Regions from separate parts of the Peribacillus sp. YIM B13481 genome, predicted to be linked through region 3. Evidence: riboswitches for the same ligand, from Rfam matches in the RefSeq annotation. Region 3 holds a riboswitch; each other region holds the start of a gene.

Region 1 (7,713 bases), on a different contig from region 3:
GTATTGTGATGATTTGTATCCGGTGGAAAAACAAGATCGGTTAAAAATGTCCGTGACTGCTGTGTTGGATGGGCAATGATCTTTTCAATCATTGGCTGTTGGTTTAGCTAAAAGGTTTTCACGGACGATTTTTGCTGCTTCGACCATGTTTTTCAGGGAAGCGACGGTTTCCGGGATACCCCTTGTTTTCAGGCCGCAGTCGGGATTGATCCAAAACTGGTCTTTATCCAGTACCTTGATGCCCCGTTCAATCATATCGACCATTTCGTCCACTGCCGGCACACGCGGGCTGTGAATATCATACACACCAAGGCCAATACCTTTTTCGTATGTTCTTTCCTCGAATGCGGAAGCAAGCTCTCCGTGGCTACGGGATGTTTCGATGGAAATTACATCGGCATCAAGGGAGGAGATGACATCCATGAAACTGTTGAAGTCGCAATAGCACATATGCGTGTGAATTTGGGTTGTATCCTCGACGCTTGATGTGGATATCAAGAACGAATTAACAGCCCAGTTCAAATACTCATCGCGATCGGTTTTTTTCAATGGCAGACCTTCCCTAAGTGCAGGCTCATCAACTTGGATCATTTTGATTCCAGCCGATTCCAATGCAATGACTTCTTTTTCCAAAGCAAGTGCCAGTTGGTAGCAAACATTCTCCCTGGAAATATCATCACGGACAAATGACCAGTTCAAAATCGTGACAGGACCTGTTAGCATTCCCTTTACCGTCTTGTTCGTCAGTGATTGTGCGTATACACTTTCCCTGACTGTCATCGGTTCGATGAAATCGATGTCACCGTAGATGACTGGTGGTTTCACGCAGCGAGACCCATAGGATTGTACCCAGCCCTTTTCTAGAAAGACGAATCCGCCTAACTTATGGCCGAAGTATTCAACCATATCCGTCCGTTCGAATTCCCCGTGTACAAGAACATCCAAGCCGATTTCTTCTTGGATATCAATCCACCTGCCGATTTCTTCGTTAACGAATGTTTCATATTGCGAAGCGGTCCATTCTCCTCTTTTGAATTTCCCACGTGCTTGTTTAACTTCAAATGTCTGTGGAAAGCTGCCGATCGTAGTCGAAGGAAGAAAAGGCAATTTGAAAAATTCCTGTTGTTTTTGGTAACGTTCTTTAAATGGAAGCTGACGGCCGACGTTCCTGGTTTTAACCTTTTCGACATTGGATTGTACATTCCCATGATTCCGTGCATTTGAACTTGCTAACGTTTGAACCGTAAATTTATTAGCATCGACTTTTTCGGCGATTGCTTCAAAGCCTAGATTATTCCCTTTGACCAAGAGTATGATTTCCTCAAGTTTCTCATCAGCGAAAGCGAGAGCCTCTTTCACTTCTTTTGAAAGGGCGGTTTCATTACGAACGGTCACTGGGACATGAAGCAGGGAACAAGAGGGCTGAAGCCAGATTTGGTCTTCGGCTACCTTTTTCTTAAGAGTCTCGATCAATTGGATTTTTTTCGATAAATCAGATAGCCAAATGTTTTTTCCGTCAATCACACCTGCAGCAAGCACTTTGTCCTTCGGGAAACCGAATGCTTCAAGATTACTTAGATTCTTCCCTTTATCATGTACAAAATCAAGACCGATTCCTTGGACTTGTAATTCGATGACTTCTTGGTAATGCTCCACGGCATCAAAGTATGTTTGTAGCATGATGTTCAGGTTTGGTGCTGCTTCATTCAGTTTTTCATAGAGGTAAGTAACAGTTTGCATATCATCTTTGGAAATGGATGAAACAAGAGAAGGTTCGTCCATTTGAACCCACTTCACGCCTTCTTGCTCCAACTCTTGCAGGATTTGCGTGTATAGGGGAAGCAGGCTCAGGATGATGCCAGGGATATCTTTTTTATTGAAGCCTTTGGAAAGGGAGATGAAAGTATAAGGTCCAATCAACACGGGTTTGGTTTCAATCCCTAGCTTTTCCTTGGCCTCCCGATATGCTGCAAGTGGTTTATTTTCTGTTAAAGTCAGCTGTGACAGGCTTAATTCAGGGACAATATAGTGATAGTTCGTATTGAACCATTTCGTCATTTCGGAAGCGACTTCATCATTGTTTCCGCGGGCCATTGAATAATAAACGGAAAGGGGAACGCATCCGCCTTCATAGGCTGAATAACGTTCAGGAACAAGACCGAACATGACGGACATATCCAGCATTTGATCATATAAAGTGAAGTCGTTGGCAGGAATGATATCAATGCCTCGTTTCTTCTGTTTTTGTAAGTTGCCTAAACGGATGGCTTTTAGTTGTGCCGTAAATTCTGCTTCATCGATTTTACCGGACCAGTAAGCTTCTAATGTACGTTTCCATTCACGATCTTCCCCGATTCGCGGGTAACCCAAACTACTGCTTTTCAAAATTCCCATCCTCCTACATTCATTTGATTGAACAATAAAAAAGCATCCCTAACCGTCAAAAGAGAAAGTTAGAAATGCTTAAAATAAAGAGGCATGCAGAATGCCCCTTACAATTATAAGGTCCCTAACACCTCCCTATCTCCCGTAGGTTAAAACAGTGTTGTCGAAATAGGCAGGTCTCCTGACTTAGGGAATATCATTAGCGACGGGCCTTCCCGATCCGTTGATCAGTGGCATATTGGATGGCGCTAACATTCCCATTACAGTGGCGGGACCGTGCCGGAATTACACCGGGCTTCCCTTTTAATCCTAATGAAAATTAGGAACCTATTTCCACATATGAAATTTCACAAAACCTGCTGGGTAAACTGATTGCAGGTGGTGAATATTTATAAAATAAAAATTATTATAAATATTTAGACAACCTTAACATATCCGACTAAAAGGGTCAACATGAAAAAGATTCGGGATAAGGTCCCAAATTCCTGACAAATGCGTTTAGGATGTGTTAGTGATAAGGATAAAGTCTGTCCCTAAGAAAGAATATATTGTTTGGACAGGGAGTATGTATAGAGGGAGTGGCGTTTTGAAATGGGGCGTGGGGGATGACTTTCTACATCTTGATTGCAGGAATCATTTTTTGCATGGTGATGAGCATTCGTACCTTATTTCTTGTTGAGTCGGGAGGAAAGAAGTTTTCTCTGGAGGATATGCTGTGGCTTGGCAATTTATATGCGACGATATTAGTTGGATTTGCACTGATTTATTTATTATACGAGCTTCAGAATCATTCAGTGATTCTTGATATGGGCAATCGTTTGGACGGCAGTTTTTACGAGCAACTGAAGACTTCTTTTTATTTTAGTGCGATGACGATGTTTTCTGTAGGGTATGGGGATATAGCCCCGATAGGCGTAGGCAGGATGATTGCGACAATCCAGGCATTCATCGGCTATACGCTCCCGGCCGCGTTTGTAATTCGGACGGTGATTGATTTAGATCAGGAAAGAAGGAATAAATGAAAGTTGTATTTCTTTCGATTATTGGGTACTCTTACCATAATGAAAGAAATGGAGGGTTCAATATGACTGTTAAAATTGGAGAAAAAGCACCTGATTTTCAACTCCCAGCAAACAATGGTGAAATGGTTTCCCTATCGGATTTTACGGGGAAATACATTGTTTTATATTTTTATCCAAAAGACATGACGCCAGGATGCACGACGGAGGCCTGTGATTTCCGGGACCACAATGAGCAATTTGAGGGATTGGACGCTGTCATCATTGGTATCAGCCCAGACCCAGCGGCACGACATGAAAAATTCATCGAAAAACATGGATTGCCTTTTCTGCTGCTAGCTGACGAAAATCATGAAGCTGCTGAATCATTTGATGTGTGGCAATTGAAAAAGAACTTCGGCAAGGAGTATATGGGCATTGAACGTTCAACATTCCTGATTGATAAGGCAGGTAAGATAGTCAAAGAATGGCGTAAGGTAAAAGTAAAAGGCCACGTCGAAGAAGCTCTTGAAACTCTTCGCGACCTCAAAAAATAAGGGACAGGCAAATGAAGGATGAGCGAATAACGAAGCTTGCTGCCAGGCTGATTCATCATTCGATACAATTAAAGCCAAAAGAGAGAATCCTTATTCGGGGCCATATCAACACGAAACCATTATTGAAAGAGCTGATTGATGAAACATACAGAGTGGGTGCTTATCCATATGTAGAACTTGAAGACGATGAGATAAGCCGGCATCTATTACAAGGGAATGTGAAGGAACAACTTGACACATCATCGCAATGGGCTCTGAAGAAATATACGGATATCGATGCGGTCATCATCATCACCGGTGAAGAAAACGATGTGGAAATGACTGATGTTCTCCTCGAAAGGCACCGTCTTCAAGGGGAGGCTATGAATTCTCCAACTCTTTTTTATGTGAACAACCGACGTTGGGTCTTGCTTAATTATCCCACCAACACATCAGCGCAAAAAGCCGGCATGACTTTCGACAGGTATCAAGACTTCCTTTTGAACGTATGCACAATGGATTATGGGAAAATGGAGGCGGCATTAAAACCGTTAAAACTATTGATGGAACGGACTGACAAAGTCAGGATCGTTTCACCAGGGACAGATTTGACCTTTTCCATTAAAGGTATGCCGGCTATCATATGTGCCGGAAAAAAGAATTTACCGGACGGGGAAGTATTTACTGCACCTATAAAAGAGAGCGTCAATGGAAGGATATCCTTCAACACACCCACAACCTATGAAGGAATCACTTTTAGTGACATAGAATTAAACTTGAAAAAGGGGAAAATCAGTAAAGCCATTTCCAATCAATCTTCTAAAATGAACCGAATTCTGGATATTGATGAGGGGTCCCGTTTTATCGGGGAGTTCGCAATTGGAATCAATCCATACATATTGGAACCTATGGACGATATATTGTTTGATGAGAAAATAAGCGGGAGTCTGCACTTGGCTCTTGGACTTGCCTATGAAGAAGCTGATAATGGAAACCGTTCATCCATACATTGGGATATGGTCTTGATCCAGCGTCCCGAATATGGCGGTGGTGACATCTACTTTGACGATGTGCCGATCAGAAGGGATGGCGTTTTCATATTGCCGGAATTATATGCATTAAACCCAAATTCATTAAAATAAAGCCTTTTTTAATAAGGGTAAGGCTTTTGTCCAACTCAAAAAGGGGACACCTGAATATGCTTTATTAAGGGAATACCTCCTCAGAGAAAGTTGCGCGGGACATACAGAGCCCGTGTTTTTTTATGTTAATTATAAGGGAGAGACAAACATGTTAATACTTTCAACGATCATTCCTAATGAAGGAATCCAAACGAAGATGAAGGATGCTTTTCCTGAATTGAACTTCATTTATCAAGAAGGATGGATGGATGAGCGACTTAGTGAAGCGGAAATCTTAATTACATACGGTGAGGACTTAACTGAAAAAATCATTGGGAAAGCGGCGAACTTGAAATGGATTATGGTCATGAGTGCAGGAATGGAGTTAATGCCTTTTAAAGCCATTGAGGAACGCGGCATTTTGGTTACGAACGCAAAAGGCATTCATAAAATTCCAATGGCCGAGTATACGATAGGGATGCTTTTGCAATATGAAAAGAAATTGAAACTGCTTATGAAGAATGAAAGGGAAGAAATGTGGGATAGAAAGATCGAAGTAGGGGAATTGAATGGCAAAACGATGCTCGTCCTTGGTGCCGGTGCAATAGGAGGAGAAGTGGCTCGTCTCGGGAAAGCCTTTAGGATGACGACACTGGGGGTGAACCGGAGCGGGAAGCTGGTGGAGTCCATTGATCGCCTTTATACCCTGGATAATTTACTGGAAGCCATACCTGGAGCTGATTACATCGTATCTGTCTTGCCTAGTACGGATGAAACGAAGGATCTTCTGCAAAAAGAACACTTTAAAGCAATGAAAGAATCTGCAGTATTCGTGAATATTGGCCGCGGCGATCTTATTGACGAGGAAGTGTTGATAGAAGCCCTGGAAGCCGGCGAATTGGCTCATGCCATCTTGGATGTATTTGATCCGGAACCTTTAGAAAAAGGGCATCCTTTTTGGAGGATGGAGAGTGTTACGGTCACGCCGCATCTTTCAAGTAAAAGCGGAGAATATTTACCAAGGACCTTTGCGATATTCGAGAAAAATATGCGTGAATACCTGAAGTCTGGAAAAGATTTCATCAACGTAATCGACTTATCGAGGGGATACTAAACACAATACAAAAATGTGAAAGATTCAAAGCTTTGTGAATAAACTAAAAAAGGACGGTAAAACCATTGAATTATTGACAAATTCAACGTATAAAAGGTACACTATTTATAAATATTATAATTTAAGAATTCATACTTAATAAGAAAAAGGGGTGGATGACGGTGTCTGAAGTTCAGTTAAAAGAAGCGTTGGATTCCCTAAAAGATACCGGTGTAAGAATAACTCCTCAACGCCATGCGATACTAGAGTATTTGATTAGCTCCATGTCCCACCCTACCGCTGATGATATATATAAAGCGCTGGAAGGCAAGTTTCCGAATATGAGCGTGGCGACAGTTTATAACAACCTGCGTGTTTTTCGTGAGGTAGGTTTGGTAAAAGAACTTACGTATGGTGATTCTTCTGCAAGGTTTGATTTCGTGACGACGAATCATTATCATGTAATCTGCCAAACCTGCGGGAAAATTGTGGATTTCGATTATCCTGCATTGGATGAAGTCGAGCATTTCGCAGCACAAGTCACTGGTTTCAATGTTAGTCACCATCGGATGGAAATCTACGGCGACTGCACGGATTGTGCAGAAAAAGAAACGCATTAAAAAAAAGTTCCTCCACTTGGTTGGAACTTTTTTTCATGGTTATGAAGAAATCAAAAGGTCTTTATGTTAAGAAGTTCAGCTAGCTGGAATTCTTCTAGTCATGCAGGCTTTTGCGATTATATTTTTCGTTGAATTCTTCGCCTTCCAACTTTTTGTCAAGGGTCAAGGGTTCTTCACAATGCATGCAAATATCTACACGCCCTAATATTTTTGTGGGTTTGCCGCAGTTAGGACAGATAACCTGGATCGTTTTTGTAGAAAGCATTCCAATCCAAAAATAAACCCCGGTGCTTGCGATTATGAATAAAAGGCCAAGTCCCATGAAAAGTGTCATGATAACAGGATGTGTTTTGAAGAAAAGTCCAATATACATTACGATAAAGCCGATGAAAATCAAACTCAAGGCAAATGTACGTATTTTATTGATTTTGCTAGAATGTTTAGCCATGGATTGTCCCTCCTAAAATATAACTTTAACTATAACATAAACTAAGGATGGAACAAAAAAGAAATAAAGGATACATATTACTTTTGAATTGAAATGGTTTAGGGTAATGGACTTAAGCAGGAATATGAAGAGTTTTGTCGAAAGTTATAAAAAAAAGGTTTTGGAGGAATTTATGATGGAAGATATCCTTCGCCCGATTTATCAAGAGCGAGCAAGTTTAAAATCTACACTTGGAATCTTGTTAATTGAAAAAAGAGATGATAATAGCCCGAATACCGATACGTTTGACTACATCCTTTTTGTGATTGCAGACGATGCCCAAGAGGCCGTGTTTTTAAAACATTACACTTACCAGGATAAAAAAGCGGCCTTGCATATCGTTAAGGAAGACCAGTTAAAAGAATGGCTCCTATTAGGGACGAACCGCAAAGTGGTTGACTGGATTTATAACGGGAAGGTCCTTTTTGACCGGAATGAATATTTGGACCGTTTGAAAACCGAAATTCGGGAGT
Region 2 (7,713 bases), on a different contig from region 3:
GCTCCCCATTTCCCCATGTATAGGTACCGACGATCAATGCATCGTAATCGGGCAATGTACCTAAATCGAATTCATGCAGTTGATATAGTTCAGCTCCAGGTAATAGGGAAGCGATGGCTTCAGCAAGAGCTTTTGTATTTCCTCCAGCAGAATGATAGACAATGGCGATTTTATAGCTCATCGAATCCATTGCTGGCATTTACTTGACTGTAGGTCCTTGACTTCTGTTCGAAGAAATCGGTTTTGGTAAGGCCGATGGATTCATCATCGAACGTTTTGATCCAAGGCATCGGGTTTTCACTATACTCTTTATACAAGTTTTCAAGGCCTAGCATGCGAAGCCGTTTGTTGGCGATATATTCGATGTATTCATTGAACTCTTCCAAATCGAGATCGGCTTTGGTTTGGATATCTTCAAGCATATACTCAGACCATTCCTTTTCGAGTTCGACGGCTTTTTCAATCGTTTTATAGATGAATTTCGTGTTTTCTTCATTATTTAACTCTGGATATTCATACATCAAGATTTGAACGAGCATTCCAATGAAATCGAAATGGACCATTTCATCGCGATGGATATAGGATATCATCGTCGCCGAGCCGGTCATAAGGTTCTGGCGTCCTAAATTATAATAGAAGGCGAAAGCCAGATAGAAATAAATCCCTTCGAGGTTCGTTGAATGGATCAGTGCCTCGAATAAATGCTGAGGGCTTGGATCGTCCACAAACTTTTGGTAGGCATCCACGATCGGTTGATTACGCTTAATCACTTCCGGATGTTCTTTAATGCGGTCGAAAAGCTGTTTTTGCTTGCCTACCGGTATCAGGGAAGCAAGGATATAGGAATAGGATTCATTATGGATGGATTCCTGTTGGGCCATGTTTGCCAGGATAGCTTTTGCCGCAGGATCCTTTATATACCGAAGGATTTCTACTAAAGTAGGCGTTTGTAGACTGTCCATTCCAGCAATCATCGTAAGGATATCAAGAAAAGCGTCCTGGATATCTTCGTCCAATTCTCCCCACTGCTTTTTATCCTGAATCATGTTCACGCTTGAAGGCTTCCAAAAGTTATTGATGAGCTGTGTATAGGTATCATAGAATTTCTCATACTGAATATCGTTCCAAAGGAGAAAGCCTGAAGCTTCTCCTTTGAAAACACCGGTCGCTTTAGTTGGATGCGTTGGTTCCAGCATCCGGATCTTTTTTATATGATTGGTCATTCGTGAAAACTCCTTTAAGAATAGATTACTAAGGGTTTGATCGTCGTTAACTAGAACAGCTTTCGCAGGCATTGTCATATTCGGAAGAAGTCGAACGAACATAATACGTTGATTTCAACCCGGATTCCCACGCCGTTAAATGGATATCCAATAGGACCTTCGCTTTGATTGTGTTGTGTACATACAGATTAAAGCTGATTGCTTGGTCAATATGGCGTTGGCGGGCTGCATTTTGCCTGATGCTCTCCAGTTGGTCCAAATTAAAGCGGGTCTTTTTATAATATTCATACGTATTTGGCGTCAATCCTGGTGCGGTCACCTTGAATTTGAAGTTTTTCTTTTCCTCGTAAAATTCAATTTCATACAAAGGATCGATTCCATCCGTTGAATTACCGATTTTAGCAGTCGATGAATTGGGGGCAATAGCCATTAAATATCCATTACGGGTACCGTGCTCCTGCACATCTGCTTTTAAATCCATCCATTTTTGATCTGTATAGTCACGAAGTTCGAAATATTCCCCTGTATGCCAATCCGATCCTTCGAAATATGGGTATGATCCTTTTTCCTTGGCCAACTCGTTGGATGCTTTGATTGTTAAGTAAGCGATCTTTTCGTATAAAGCATCGGCATAGTGAACAGCCTCATCCGATTCCCAATAAATATTCTGAGTGGCAAGTAAATGATGCCATCCAAACGTTCCTAGACCAATTGCCCGGTAACGTTTGTTCGAGATGGATGCTTGCTTGACCGGAAGATTATTGACATCAATGACGTTATCCAGCATCCGGACCTGAATGGGAATTAACCTCTCCAAAACATCGCTGCTCACCGCACGGGGCAAGTTAATGGATGATAGGTTGCAGACAACGAAATCGCCGCTTTTACGGACCACAACGACATCTCCATCTTCTGTTTCATATTCATCCGTAATCGTCGAAGGGCTTAAGTTTTGAGCAATCTCCGTACAAAGGTTAGAACAGTAAATCATGCCTTTATGTTTATTCGGATTCTTCCGGTTCACTTCATCGCGGTAGAACATATATGGTACGCCTTCTTCTAATTGAGAAATCATGATGCTTTTCATGATGTCCATCGCATTGATTTTTTCAAAGCTATAGTTTGGAAGTGTACCGTTTTCTGCGGCCTCGACAGCAAGTGCATAATGATTCCTGAAGCTTCCTTCGCCTTTCTTCTCGTCATAAAGATCTTCAAGTGAGAATCCAAGGGTTTGCTTGACGGTGTGTGGATCGAAAAGATACCATTCTTTTCTGTCGCGTACAGCCTCCATGAACAAATCAGGAATACATACACCTGTAAAAATATCATGGGCTTTTAATCTGTCATCCCCGTTTTGCGTCTTCAAATCAAGAAAGCTCATAATATCTTTATGCCAGGCATCCAAGTAAATCGCGATGGCACCTTTACGTTGCCCCAATTGATCGACACTGACAGCTGTCTGGTTGAATAGCCGGATCCAGGGAGTCGTGCCGGAACTGTTTCCAGAGAAACCTCGGATATCAGAACCAAGCGAACGAATCTTACCAACGTAAAGACCTACACCGCCGCCGAATTTTGATACTTTTGCAGCATCGTAGTTAGATAGATAGATGCCGTCAATGGAATCTTCAATTGCGTCGATAAAACAAGAGCTTAACTGTCCATGCGTTTTACCTGCATTGGATAGAGTAGGCGTCGCAACAGTCATATAAAGGTTGGACATGGCCCAGTAAGCTTCTTTTATTAGTTGAAGACGATGCTCCGTTTTTTCCATTCGCATGATTTCCATCGCGATGATCATGAAGCGCTCTTGAGGCAGTTCGTAGACCTTGTCTTTTTTTGGGCGGGCTAGGTAGCGATCGTTTAATAAGTAGATGCCTATGTAAGAAAATAATTTATCCTTTTCCGGGTCGATCACCGAACCCAATTCCTCAATTTCTGCTTTCGTATAAGAAGCTAGCAGTTCTGATTTATAAATGGGATAACGCTGGCCTTCTGAAAGTTGCGAGAGTTCCGTGATCAGTTCATAGAATGGGCCATAACTCATGCCTTCATAACCTCGATTTGCCTGTGCATCCCTATACATCGTATTCAATAGTTCTGCTGCAGCAACGAACGTCCAATCGGGAGCATCTATATCCACACTTTCAAGAGCGAGCTGAATCAGTTTTTTTGATGCCTGTTCATCGGTTGAGTCACTTTTGCGATCAAGCCATTTTATAAAACGCTTTTTGAACTTTTCCATATCGAGACGGCCTTCGAATTCCTTTGATAACATCTCAAGCTGGATTGAATTCGTTTCGGTGTCATTTTCGCTTATGGTAGAGTTATATGTTTGAGTCATTAATAATCCTCCTTGTAAACTTCCGCTAAAATAAAAAAACCGCCCAAATGGATTGAGCGGATCAAACGATAGAATAAAAGAACCATGAAAAAATAGCCATTATACTATCGTTTCATCATCTCAATCCCCGAAGAATAAGAAACATGAAAAAATCAAGGCAGGTCTCCTGACTCATGATCATCCTACTTTGAGTCCTTCCCGTATAGAGAGAGCTATACAGTGGTTTCTCATTTCGTCACATTTACAGTTGCGGGGACAGTTCCGGGTTTACACCGGATTCCCTTTTCAGCCATCACTGGCACCTTTGATTATAAAATATTCTATATATAGTTATTAGTATTGTTTGTGTAATCAATATCTAGTATTTCTGCTTATATTATCGTAAGCCATATACGATGATAATTCAACTAATATATTTGAGAAAAACCAACCCTTATCTATTGACAAAGTGAAGGTAGAGGGATTGAGAATGAAAGATTTTATTGGGGAATGGGTAATTCGAGCACTGAATTTACGGGATTTTGTGTTAAAATAAAGTGTATAGTAAAGGTGGGTCTCCCTTATTGCGATGAGGGGATTCGCGGAAAAATATTTATGAAAAAGGGGTTAAAATCTTGGAAAAAGTATTAGTTTTTGGACATAAAAACCCGGATACAGACACAATCTGTTCAGCAATCGCTTATGCAGATCTTAAAAAGCAACTAGGTATCAACGCTGAACCAGTTCGTCTGGGTGAAGTGAATGGTGAAACTCAATATGCGTTGGACCAATTCAAATTCGAAGCTCCCCGCCTTGTGGAAAAAGTGGCAGGGGAAGCGGATGGCGTGATCCTGGTCGACCACAACGAACGCCAGCAAAGTGCAGAAGATATTGACCAAGTCCGTGTGTTGGAAGTTATTGACCATCACCGTATCGCTAACTTTGAAACAAGCGATCCTTTATATTACCGTGCGGAGCCAGTTGGCTGTACGGCAACCATTTTAAATAAAATCTATAAAGAAAACGGCATTGAAGTCCCTAAAACGATCGCCGGACTTATGCTATCTGCCATAATTTCCGATTCTTTATTGTTCAAATCCCCGACATGCACAGAGCAAGACGTTGCAGCAGCTATGGAACTGGCTGATATTGCGGGAGTAAACGCTGAAACATATGGCTTGGAAATGTTGAAGGCGGGAGCTGACTTGAGCGACAAGACGATTGCCCAGCTAATCACTCTTGATGCAAAAGAATTCTCCATGGGAATGGCTAAAGTTGAGATAGCTCAGGTCAATGCTGTAGATCCGAACGAAGTTCTTGCTAAGCAAGCTGAAATAGAAGCAGCCATTGAATCGGTCATCGCTGTGAAGGAATTGGATTTATTCCTATTCGTCGTAACGGATATCTTGACCAATGATTCTGTGGCCTTGGCTCTTGGAAAAGCGGCTGATGCAGTGGAAAAGGCATATGACGTTTCATTAAACAATAACATTGCCGTCTTAGAGGGCGTTGTATCGCGTAAAAAACAAATCGTTCCGGTTTTAACGGACGTATTCAGTAAATAATATTGGAAAAGGGGTGCCCATTTAATACTTTGGGGCCCCTTTTCTGTACATCAAAAAAAGACTCAACCATCCATTTAAAGGTGTTTGAGTCTTTTTTTTTAATTTAAGGTTTCCTTTTCTTTTTCATAGGCGATGACAATCAGTTCTTTATTGGCTTCCTCGCCAAGTTTGCTTTCAAAGCTTTTCAGTTCATTCAATAAATCTGGTGACAGATTCGCTGCTGTATAATCCTGATCGGATGTCATGCTTTTCGCTCCTTTCAAAAGGAAATATTTCATGTTATCTATTTTGTCGGTTTGAAAAGTTTCTATTCAGCAGAATTATACTTTTTCAAGATATTTTACTTTCTGAGGTGGCGAGTTTTTCAAGCAATAACGAACTCTCCTCGTCCAGGCCTTGCACCTGGACAGGTGTACCTTGAAACTGATATTTAAGGACAACCGTATCAACAGCACCGACTGCAGAAGCATCCCATATTTTAGAATGGGAAAAATCGATGATGACCGTTTCGGCTTTTTCCTTGAAATCGAACTTAGAAACAAAGTCCTGAACCGAAGCGAAAAATATTTGTCCGCTGATACGATAAATGATTTTCTTGGCATGGATGTCTTCCGTTTTCTCAACAGCCACTTTAGAAATTTTAGCCGAGAAGAAAATCATGCTCAAGAGCACTCCAGCAAATACCCCTTTAGATAAGTCATGTGTATAAAGAACAATGAGGACCGTCACGATCATCACTGCTGCATCCGTCTTTGGAGCTTTAGTGAGCCGCTTTAGGGAAGACCAGTCAAAGGTCCCGATTGAAACCATGATCATGACTGCGACAAGGGCAGCCATCGGTATTTTAACAAGGACATCATTCAATACCACGATTAATACCATAAGAAATGCGCCAGCTACAAAAGTGGAAAGCCGGCCCCTTCCTCCCGATTTAATGTTGATACCGGATTGGCCGATCATCGCACATCCTGCCATTCCGCCAAAACATCCGGCAATGATATTCGAAATCCCTTGGCCTTTGGCTTCTTTATTTTTATTACTGTCCGTGTCAGTCATCTCATCGACAATTTGAGCGGTCAATAATGATTCAAGCAACCCGACAAACGCAAGGGCTATGGAATAAGGGAAAATGATCGCCAAAGTTTCGAAGGTCAAAGGGATGTCAGGAAGCATGAACATCGGAAGGGCTTCAGTCAATTGCCCCATATCCCCAACCGTACGCACCGTAGCTCCCGTGGTAACTGCAACGATTGTCATGAATATGATGGCGACAAGTGGTGAAGGTATGACTTTCGTGATCAGCGGAAAAAGATAAATGATAGCTAATGAAATGGCTGTCATGAGATACATGATCCATGATTCGCCCACGAAATGGGTAAGCTGTGCCGTGAAAATCAAGATGGCTAGAGAATTCACAAAACCAGTCATGACCGGCTTCGGGATGAACTTCATTAATTTCCCGATTTTTAAAACCCCTAGTAAAATTTGCAGCAAACCAGTCAATATAGTTGCAGCAAGTAAATAGTTCAAGCCGTGATCTTTAACAAGATCGACCATTACGAGTGCCATTGCTCCAGTGGCAGCCGATATCATTCCCGGCCTTCCGCCGAAAAACGAGATGGCGATGGCAATGCAGAATGAGGCATATAGACCTACCATTGGGTCAACACCAGCAATGATCGAAAAGGCAATCGCCTCTGGAATCAATGCCAAGGCAACGACAATTCCGGAAAGAACATCCTCCCGAACGTTACCGAACCATTCCTGTTTGTATGCTGATGTATTCAAAGAAACACTCCTTCTTTTCTTTATATATGTGTGTTACTTTCATTGTTAACGCACTAAATTATAGCATGTGACCTTCTTTCTATCTATATGGATATTTCTAGGGCTATTCATGCCTAAAGAAGGAAAAAAGTGCTTGAGCTATCATGTGGGGGGACCAGGGCTGAAGATGCCTCCATTTATCTATACGAAGGATCGGTAAACTATGTTTGTTTACAAAGTCCTTCGATAGGATCCTCAAAACTTTAGTAAACGATTACGGTAATGGGGGGAGAATGAATTACATGCCTATTTCCCTTTTACTGAAAAATCGGGTGGGTTTCAGTTGTTGGTTCTGTTGGTAGTGTTTCTCAAGACTGCGGAAGCGATTTACATTGGGGCTGTGGAACTGGAAGTGGAGTCACTGCCTAACCATCCGAACCTGATTGTAAGGCAGGCAGAAAAAGCCTTGGAATGGGATCATATGAAAGAACAACTGTATCTTAATAAAGAAATCATCATGACTTAAAGCGATGATATGATGGTATCCGTGGAAGGGAAAGTGAACTCGCAACCCCGTATAGGAGGAGATATATCATTATCTTAATGGACAGCTATTTTCAATAAGCTTTCCTTGGCGCTACATATTGGGATGGGCACCACCATTAAGATGGAGGATTATTATTAGGTCTATAAACAGGGCATGCATGCTTATAAATTCAGCAGAATTGGATTTCCAAAAAAATAGCTTGGCCATTTTTGACGAATTGGGCTCTTACAAGCTCTTGGATAATTTGAAAGACCCTGCACATGCTGAAGGGGGGAGCAAATCTGATGG
Region 3 (7,713 bases):
GGTCAATGCCGCTTTGGTCACGGCTGTCGAACATGCTCCCGTCGTATATCCATGACGCATTTGTGAGGGGTCTTTTTTCACTTTCTTTTCCATTTTTTAACTATCAGCTAAAAGGGAAATCGCGTTCAATGCGGCAACAGTGACAGTACTTCCACCTTTTCGGCCAATATTCGTAATGAATGGAACTTCTGTGATCTTAGCCAGTTCCTCTTTAGATTCCGCTGCAGAAACAAACCCAACAGGCATTCCAATGATTAAGTCCGGTTTTGCAATCCCTTCTTTAATAAGGCGAATGAGCTCAAGTAATGCTGTAGGTGCATTGCCAATGGCATAAATGCCCCCTTCATTTTCCTTTACGGCTTTTTGCATCGAAATGATCGCTCTAGTCGTATTCAAACGTTTTGCTTCGACCATCACATCTGGATCTGAAATATAGCAATGCACGTCCCCGCCATGTTTTTGAAATCTTTTTTTGCCTGTTCCGCTCTCGATCATTTGCACATCCGCAATGACATGCCTGCCTTTGCGAATGGCTTCCACACCAGCTTGAATAGCATTTGGATGGATGATGACACTTCTTCCCAATTCAAAGTCCGCTGAAGCATGAATGACCCGGCGGACGATCTTCCATTCATCTTCGGAAAAATCATGATTCCCCATTTCTTCAGCTATCATTGCAAAGCTATAATCATATATTTTGTCTGGATCTACCGTCAGTGGTTTAAAATCCGTTTTAAAGTCCATCTTGCATTCCTCCTATTTTTGATTTAGCTGTTTATTCAATTCAGAAATGACATGATCAAAACTTGAATGGACATTTTGATAGTCCACATCCGGTCGCGATATCATAATCGTCTCTATTCCACATTCCAAGGCGGCTTCCAATTTCTCATCAACCGCACCAACTTTGCCACTTTCTTTCGTTATCATCAATGTGACGCCATACTGTTCATATAGAGCTTTATTTAATTCCTTGGAAAATGGACCTTGAATCGCAACGATATTTTTTTGTTCAATGCCTAGCTCCACACATTTTTCCATATTGTCCATGCGTGGCAGCATTCTTGCTATGACTCTGGTATTCTCGAGTCCGACCAATTCTTTTGCGAATACAGCTAGGGTTTTACTTCCGGTCGTAAGCATGATGATTCCCCGTTTTGCCGCTGCAAGCTTGGCAGCTTCCTCATAATCACGGACAACTATCAATTTGTCATTCTTAAACCGTTGACTTTCACGCTCATAACGAATATATGGAACATTTGCTGCCTTTGCTCCGTTAAGGGCGTTTTTGGATGCTTCTTCCGCAAATGGGTGACTTGCATCAACTACAGCCTGAAAACCTTTTTCAGAGATTAAAGATGTCATATCCTCTGCAGTTAATCGGCCAATACGGGTGGATATCCCTTCATCTTGCAAACTCTTCGCCGCCGACCCGGTTACAACAGTTGCCAAAACCTCGAATCCCACCTGCTTCATCTCAATCGCTAATTCCCTTGCATCACTTGTACCCGCCAAGAACAAAATCATTTTGATGTCCCCACTGCTTGCTCATCGTGGTCGTGGTCGTGATCATGGTCGTGGTCGTGGTCGTGGTCGTGGTCGTGATGATGATGGTGGGCATGTCCATGTTCTTCGACATGTTTACGATAGTTTTCCAAATCTCGGACCCCACTTGATCTGCCTTCGCTAGCTTCAATTACACGTTCTTGCAAAATGTTCTGTAAGGTTGGATGATACCCAAAATACTTCGCCAAAATAAATTCTCGATCACGATATTGCTCTTGATAGCCTTTCAGCATATCTTCCATTCTTTCCATTAGCACACCCGTGAAAAGGAAATATGGCAGCATCACTATTTTTTTTGCCCCTAAGCGGATGCATCGATCAATGCCTTCATCCACGTGCGGTTCCGTTACACCCATGAAGGCACTTTCGACCCATTTCACGTTTAATTTTTCCCATAATAATCGTGAAATTTTATATATATCACTATTTGCATCAGCGTCACTGCCACCTCGGCCGATTAGCAAAATTGCTGTCTCAGGCTGTTTTGAGGATGTATCGAAACCAACTTCCTCAAGACGATCTGTCAGGATCGTCAATACATCATGGTGGACCCCGATCGTTTGACCATATGTGAATTTCACTTCTGGATACTTGGTTTTCCCATCCTCTATTTCAGCCGGGATATGTAATTTCGAATGTCCTGCATGCAACAAAATGATTGGTATGACGATAACTTCCGTAGCCCCTCGTTTTACACAATTATCAATGCCTTTAGATATATTCGGTGCCGCAAACTCCAAGAAGCACGTTTCTACCAAAAAGCCGTCATCCATTGCCGGAATCATATTTTTAATAAAATGAAGGACTTCTTCGTTTCCTGAAGCCAAGCGGCTTCCATGTCCTACGAACAAAACTGCTTTCATTTACTTTCCCCCTCTTGATTAGTCTTCACAAGGCGCAGGCTCTATGTTTATTTTGGGAGCAATGTCCTGATAAGAAAAACTCTGTATCTTTTTTGCACGTTTGAAGTATTTAAAAAGCCGCTCATTTGGATGGGCATTTTGCGTATACTCCCCGACAATGTCCGTAATCAGTTCAACAAGCTGTTCCGGTTCAATGCCTTCAGCAACCAGCTGACCTGGATGGGCTGTTCTTCCAACCGGTTTAGCTCCAAGAAATAAGTCGAACTTCCCTTTTCGGAAGACAATCCCGATATCATCCATCACAGCACTATAACAAGCCATTCCACACCCATTAAAACCGATGTTCAGTTCCTTAGGCATTTTCATTCCGCCGAGCACCCGGTGTATTTCATCCGCAAAAGGAATGGATTCCGCTTTTTCCCCATCACAGAAATCACAGGCTTTTAATGTCAGTACATCTCCAATCGGCGATAACAGAAAGTTTGCTGATTGCAATTTCCCCGTAATGACTTCCGGATCCGTTGTCGGAATCTTTAATACGATCTTATGGTTTGGCGTGTATTCCATCGATCCCTTTTCCCCAACAACTTCCGCAAGTGTCATCATTTGTTTGGGAGTGAATTGTTTATTCGCCACACCTGGACTGACCGCAAGTTCGAATACCGACTCCATTTTTTGCTGAACAAACGGCTTAATGGGTTGCTGAACGGTTTGGCCCTTAACTATAGACAGGGCTTCCATCGCCATTTCAAAAGATGTCGCCTTCTTTTCTGGTGCTTTTGTAAGTAATCCAACCCCTCCATCAGGCTCAGCGTAGGCTTCTTGCATGGAATCGGCTTCTTGATCTAATGCCCACGGTTCTGCTTCTTTTTGCAGACGCTGATGCGGCTTCAATGTTTGCTTTTCCGAATTCAATGTATATTTCCTCTGATAACCTCTTGGTGTGATGATTTTGTCATCATATAAAAAGGTAGATGAATTACCAATAATGACGGTGGTCAACATTCCAATATCGTGATTCAACATATCTTTCAAATTGGTTATGACAATATCCTGCCGATCGCGATAAGCACTTTTCACCAACCCGACAGGTGTATCCGGTGAACGGTAGCGAAGGAGAATTTTTTGTGTTTCTACAATTTGCCTAGTCCGCCTTCCGCTACGCGGGTTATAAAGTGCAATGACAAAGTCAGCCATTGCAGCAGCTTCCACCCTTTTAGCGATAAGTTCCCAAGGCGTTAAATGATCACTGAGGCTGATGGTACACGAATCGTGCATGACAGGTGCCCCAAGTAAAGACGCACATGAGTTGATTGCAGAAATACCAGGGATGACTTCAATGCCCACTCCAGTATCTTCTTTCCACCCTTTTTCAATCAATACTTCATAAACCAGCCCTGCCATCCCGTAAACTCCGGCATCACCACTGGAAATTACAGCCACTTTCTTTCCCAGCTCCGCTTGTTTCACTGCTTCCTGAGCACGTGATACTTCTTCAGTCATTCCCGTACTAATAATCGTTTGATCTGTAAGCAGTCCCTGAATGAGTTCAACATAAGTTTTATAACCAATGATGTAGTCACTTTCTTGAAGGGCTTCGACAGCACGTTTGGTAATGTGTTCAAAATTCCCTGGCCCAAAGCCCACGACGAATAATTTACCGTTAGTACTCATTAAGACATCTCCTTTTACGATTTGTTCTTTGAAATACCCGTATGAGCAGGAAAATCTGGATTAGGGATCATTTCCCCATCACTGAATTGGTAGATCATCTGTGGCACAAACTCTCCATCATCGATATTACTTACAATCTTCCGACCGTAATCTGGGGTATCCACCCGATACCATCTCCCTTGGGGATACTCAATTACAACGCAGGCGTCCTTACATCTTCCGTTACAGCGTGTCCTGGTTGTATGAACTTTCATATCCAGTCCCTTTGAAGTAATTTCATCGCGAATCGCTTGGGTTACTTCTTCCCCGCCTTTTTTCATGCAACTGCTTCCATTGCAAATCAACAGATGCGTATTAGTACCCTGCAAGTTCCAAGTAGTCATCTTCTTCCTCCTGAGTTCAGGGAAAAGGCAAAATAAAAAACCTTAACATAAGAGTTAAGGTTTTAAAAAAACTATATGAATGAGGAGCCTTCGGCAAATATGCTGAATCTCCCAAAATCGTCATAGTCCTTCTACCTTTCCCTCCGAAAAGTATCATACAATTTCAAAAGCAGGTTTCCTGGCTTACGCTTCATTTTACTTTGTCCCTTCCCGGCATTAAGCCAGTGGTCATCGACAATTTCATCAGCGTTTACAGTAGCGGGGGCTGCATCGGATTTTCACCGTTTTCCCTATTATCCCTTGATAATTCACACAAGAGCACTTTTAAAATGAAATATTTGGTTTTATTATACATTTCTAGCTAACTTTATCTATCATATAACAACTTTAGCAAAATTCAAAGTTTATTCCGACTGTTTAGAAAAGTTTAATAGGGTAAATCCAGCTCCATGCCTCGCTTCTCTGCGTTATTAGTCTTTTTAAAAAAAAGAGAGTGTAGCTGGAATTATTTCTTTATGATAAACTATACGAGATTTTTCAAAATAATTACATAAGTTTTATGGTGTTGAATTTTCTCGGAAATTCAGCTTAAAAGGGAAGCCGGTGAAAATCCGGAGCGGTCCCGCCACTGTAAAGGGAAGTCCTATTGCCTTAAGGTTAATCCACTGTCAAATGAGATGGGAAGGATGTAATGGGATGATGAACCAAAGCCAGGAGACCTGCCATGAAGCGTGAAACTGTTTCAGCCTACGAGGATGGGTGTGCGGATCAGGCAGAATAGCCCGTGGTTGGTTTATGCTGAGGAATTCCTGTTCATTACGCACTTCTTTCTTTTTTAGAGAAGTGCTTTTTATGTTGGGCGCCGCTTTTCTTCTAAAAGCCTTGATCAGAAAAAATTAAAAGTGTTGAAAGGAGAAAGAATGAAAAAAGACAATTGGAAAATTCTTTATTTTGTCATTTTATTGCTTCTTGTACCAAAACGTGCTATGGCCATGCATATTATGGAGGGATTTTTACCGATTGAATGGGCCATATTCTGGTGGGCCATTATCCTTCCATTTTTAATCTTGGGTTACCGGTCGATTAGGTCCAAAGTAAAGGAAAACCCAGAAACAAAAATGATACTCGGCCTATCGGGAGCATTTGTATTCATATTATCGGCCCTGAAGATTCCTTCCGTTACGGGAAGTTCTTCACACCCTACAGGAGTTGGTTTGGGTTCCATATTATTCGGACCATTGGCCATGAGTGTCGTGGGTTCCATCGTACTGTTATTTCAAGCTGTATTACTGGCTCACGGAGGGTTGACGACATTAGGGGCCAATGCATTTTCCATGGCAGTATGCGGACCGTTCATTTCTTACTTTGTCTTCAAGGGCGCGACTAAATTGGGGTGGTCTTTTTCTCTTGCCGTTTTCTTGGCAGCTGCTTTTGGAGATTTAGGAACCTATGTGGTAACTTCCGTTCAACTTGCTCTTGCTTTTCCATCCGAGGTAGGGGGATTCATGGCCTCATTCACTAAGTTTGCAGGGATTTTTGCCCTGACCCAAATTCCCTTGGCAATCAGCGAGGGATTATTGACAGTCGTTGTGATGAATTTCTTAAAAAAATACAATCTAGGCGAATTGAAATTGCTGCGAGTTTTATCTAAGGAGGCCCGTTAATATGAAAAAAAGTTTACTGCTGCTTTTCCTGGTCGTCATTCTTGCTACCATACCGTTAATCACCCAACAAGGAACGGAATTTGGCGGTGCCGACGGCGAAGCTGAAGAAGCCATCACAAATATCCATCCGGAATATAAGCCATGGTTCAACAGTATTTGGGAGCCACCAGGTGCAGAAACAGAAAGCTTATTATTTGCGCTGCAAGCTGCAATCGGAGCTGGTTTCATTGGATATTTCATTGGCGTAATGAGACAAAGGAATAAGCAAGCCAAACAAGCCATGCCCGAAGAATCCAAGCATGTTACTCATTGATAAATATGCCTATTTCAATGGGCTAAAGGATGAACATCCGTTGGAAAAAATGATTTTTGCACTCTCCCTTTTGCTTTTTTCCTTAACTGTAAGGGATATGGCCGTTTCGCTCATCACTTTTACGGTGATGAGTGCTTTAATCATTTTTGCGGCAAGAATCCCACTTTCTTATTATCTGAAATTACTCTTACTACCGGGGTTCTTTATATTATCAGGTACAATTACCATCCTTTTTTCTTTTACAAGCAAACCCACTTCAATATCCAATATATGGTGGTCCTGGAAAGCCGGAAACTGGCAAATATTCATCAGCGATGACAGCATTGGTACAGTGATCAATTTGATCACTGTCGTATTTGGCAGTATAAGTTGTTTATATTTCTTAACCTTAACAACACCCATTACCGTCATTCTATCCGTGCTGCGGAAACTTAAATTGCCGTCTTTATTGATCGATTTAATAGAATTGACCTATCGCTTCATCTTTATTTTTTTAGATACAGCTTTGGCCATTCACCTATCACAAGCTTCACGACTTGGATATGGCTCGATAAGGCAAGGCATTCGCTCTCTCGGGTTACTAATCTCATCATTATTTTTGGGAGTATTCCAGCGCTCTGCGCAATTGACGATGGCCATGAATGCAAGAGGATATCAGGAAAACCTATCATTTATCGATGATACTTACACCTATTCCTCGCGCAATTGGCTGATCGCCATTATCATACTAGGAAGCTTAATCTTTATTTATGGATATATGTAAATTGGAGGCAATTCAAAAATGGAAGAGCATATTTTTAATATAGAGGGCCTCACCCATCAATTCGCAGATGGAACGTTCGCTATAAAAGATCTTTCACTAACGGTTCAACAAGGTAAAAAGATTGCATTATTAGGCAATAATGGAGCTGGCAAATCGACTCTGTTCCTCCATTTAAACGGTCTTTTACAACCAACATCAGGAACTATCAGATATAAGGGGAAGAAAATTAAATATGACCGTAAAGCATTATTATCATTAAGAAAACAAGTCGGGATCGTTTTTCAAGATCCCGATTCTCAGCTTTTTTCCGCTAATGTGCAACAGGATATTTCGTTTGGACCGATGAATCTAGGATGGGAAAGAAACGTAGTCCACGAGAAAGTACAATGGGCGATGGCTCAAACGGAAGTAACGGAATTGAAGGACAGACCCACCCATTTTTTGAGCTTAGGGCAAAAAAAACGTGTCGCCATTGCAGGGGTACTAG

What was found. A riboswitch is a leader RNA that binds a small molecule or an ion and turns the genes downstream of it on or off. The one in region 3 is predicted to bind cobalamin.
Region 1: it holds a riboswitch for cobalamin, as region 3 does, so the genes downstream of both, metE (5-methyltetrahydropteroyltriglutamate--homocysteine S-methyltransferase) here and ACFX4X_RS15490 ((2Fe-2S) ferredoxin domain-containing protein) in region 3, are expected to answer to the same signal.
Region 2: it holds a riboswitch for cobalamin, as region 3 does, so the genes downstream of both, ACFX4X_RS06205 (ribonucleoside-diphosphate reductase subunit alpha) here and ACFX4X_RS15490 ((2Fe-2S) ferredoxin domain-containing protein) in region 3, are expected to answer to the same signal.

The regions. Positions count from the first base shown of each region.
Region 1 covers NZ_JBHZPE010000030.1:858-8,570, reverse strand. The annotation lists gene ACFX4X_RS16570 (acyl-CoA thioesterase) at 1-92, opposite strand, end outside; gene metE (5-methyltetrahydropteroyltriglutamate--homocysteine S-methyltransferase) at 85-2,394, opposite strand; cobalamin riboswitch at 2,540-2,731, opposite strand; gene ACFX4X_RS16560 (potassium channel family protein) at 2,991-3,407, shown strand; gene bcp (thioredoxin-dependent thiol peroxidase) at 3,470-3,940, shown strand; gene ACFX4X_RS16550 (aminopeptidase) at 3,952-5,061, shown strand; gene ACFX4X_RS16545 (D-2-hydroxyacid dehydrogenase) at 5,210-6,154, shown strand; gene perR (peroxide-responsive transcriptional repressor PerR) at 6,310-6,753, shown strand; gene ACFX4X_RS16535 (YgzB family protein) at 6,848-7,201, opposite strand; gene ACFX4X_RS16530 (nucleotidyltransferase-like protein) at 7,377-7,713, shown strand, end outside.
Region 2 covers NZ_JBHZPE010000006.1:70,864-78,576, forward strand. The annotation lists gene ACFX4X_RS06195 (flavodoxin domain-containing protein) at 1-199, opposite strand, end outside; gene ACFX4X_RS06200 (ribonucleotide-diphosphate reductase subunit beta) at 171-1,223, opposite strand; gene ACFX4X_RS06205 (ribonucleoside-diphosphate reductase subunit alpha) at 1,270-3,567, opposite strand; cobalamin riboswitch at 3,707-3,888, opposite strand; gene ACFX4X_RS06210 (manganese-dependent inorganic pyrophosphatase) at 4,182-5,111, shown strand; gene ACFX4X_RS06215 (hypothetical protein) at 5,210-5,356, opposite strand; gene ACFX4X_RS06220 (SulP family inorganic anion transporter) at 5,442-6,899, opposite strand; gene ACFX4X_RS06225 (hypothetical protein) at 7,222-7,404, shown strand; gene ACFX4X_RS06230 (hypothetical protein) at 7,710-7,713, shown strand, end outside.
Region 3 covers NZ_JBHZPE010000026.1:48,235-55,947, forward strand. The annotation lists gene ACFX4X_RS15465 (cobalt-precorrin-5B (C(1))-methyltransferase) at 1-93, opposite strand, end outside; gene ACFX4X_RS15470 (precorrin-8X methylmutase) at 97-744, opposite strand; gene cobK (precorrin-6A reductase) at 757-1,527, opposite strand; gene ACFX4X_RS15480 (sirohydrochlorin chelatase) at 1,524-2,429, opposite strand; gene cobJ (precorrin-3B C(17)-methyltransferase) at 2,448-4,103, opposite strand; gene ACFX4X_RS15490 ((2Fe-2S) ferredoxin domain-containing protein) at 4,118-4,486, opposite strand; cobalamin riboswitch at 4,638-4,827, opposite strand; cobalamin riboswitch at 5,030-5,227, shown strand; gene ACFX4X_RS15495 (energy-coupling factor ABC transporter permease) at 5,407-6,150, shown strand; gene ACFX4X_RS15500 (energy-coupling factor ABC transporter substrate-binding protein) at 6,152-6,463, shown strand; gene cbiQ (cobalt ECF transporter T component CbiQ) at 6,504-7,226, shown strand; gene ACFX4X_RS15510 (energy-coupling factor ABC transporter ATP-binding protein) at 7,245-7,713, shown strand, end outside.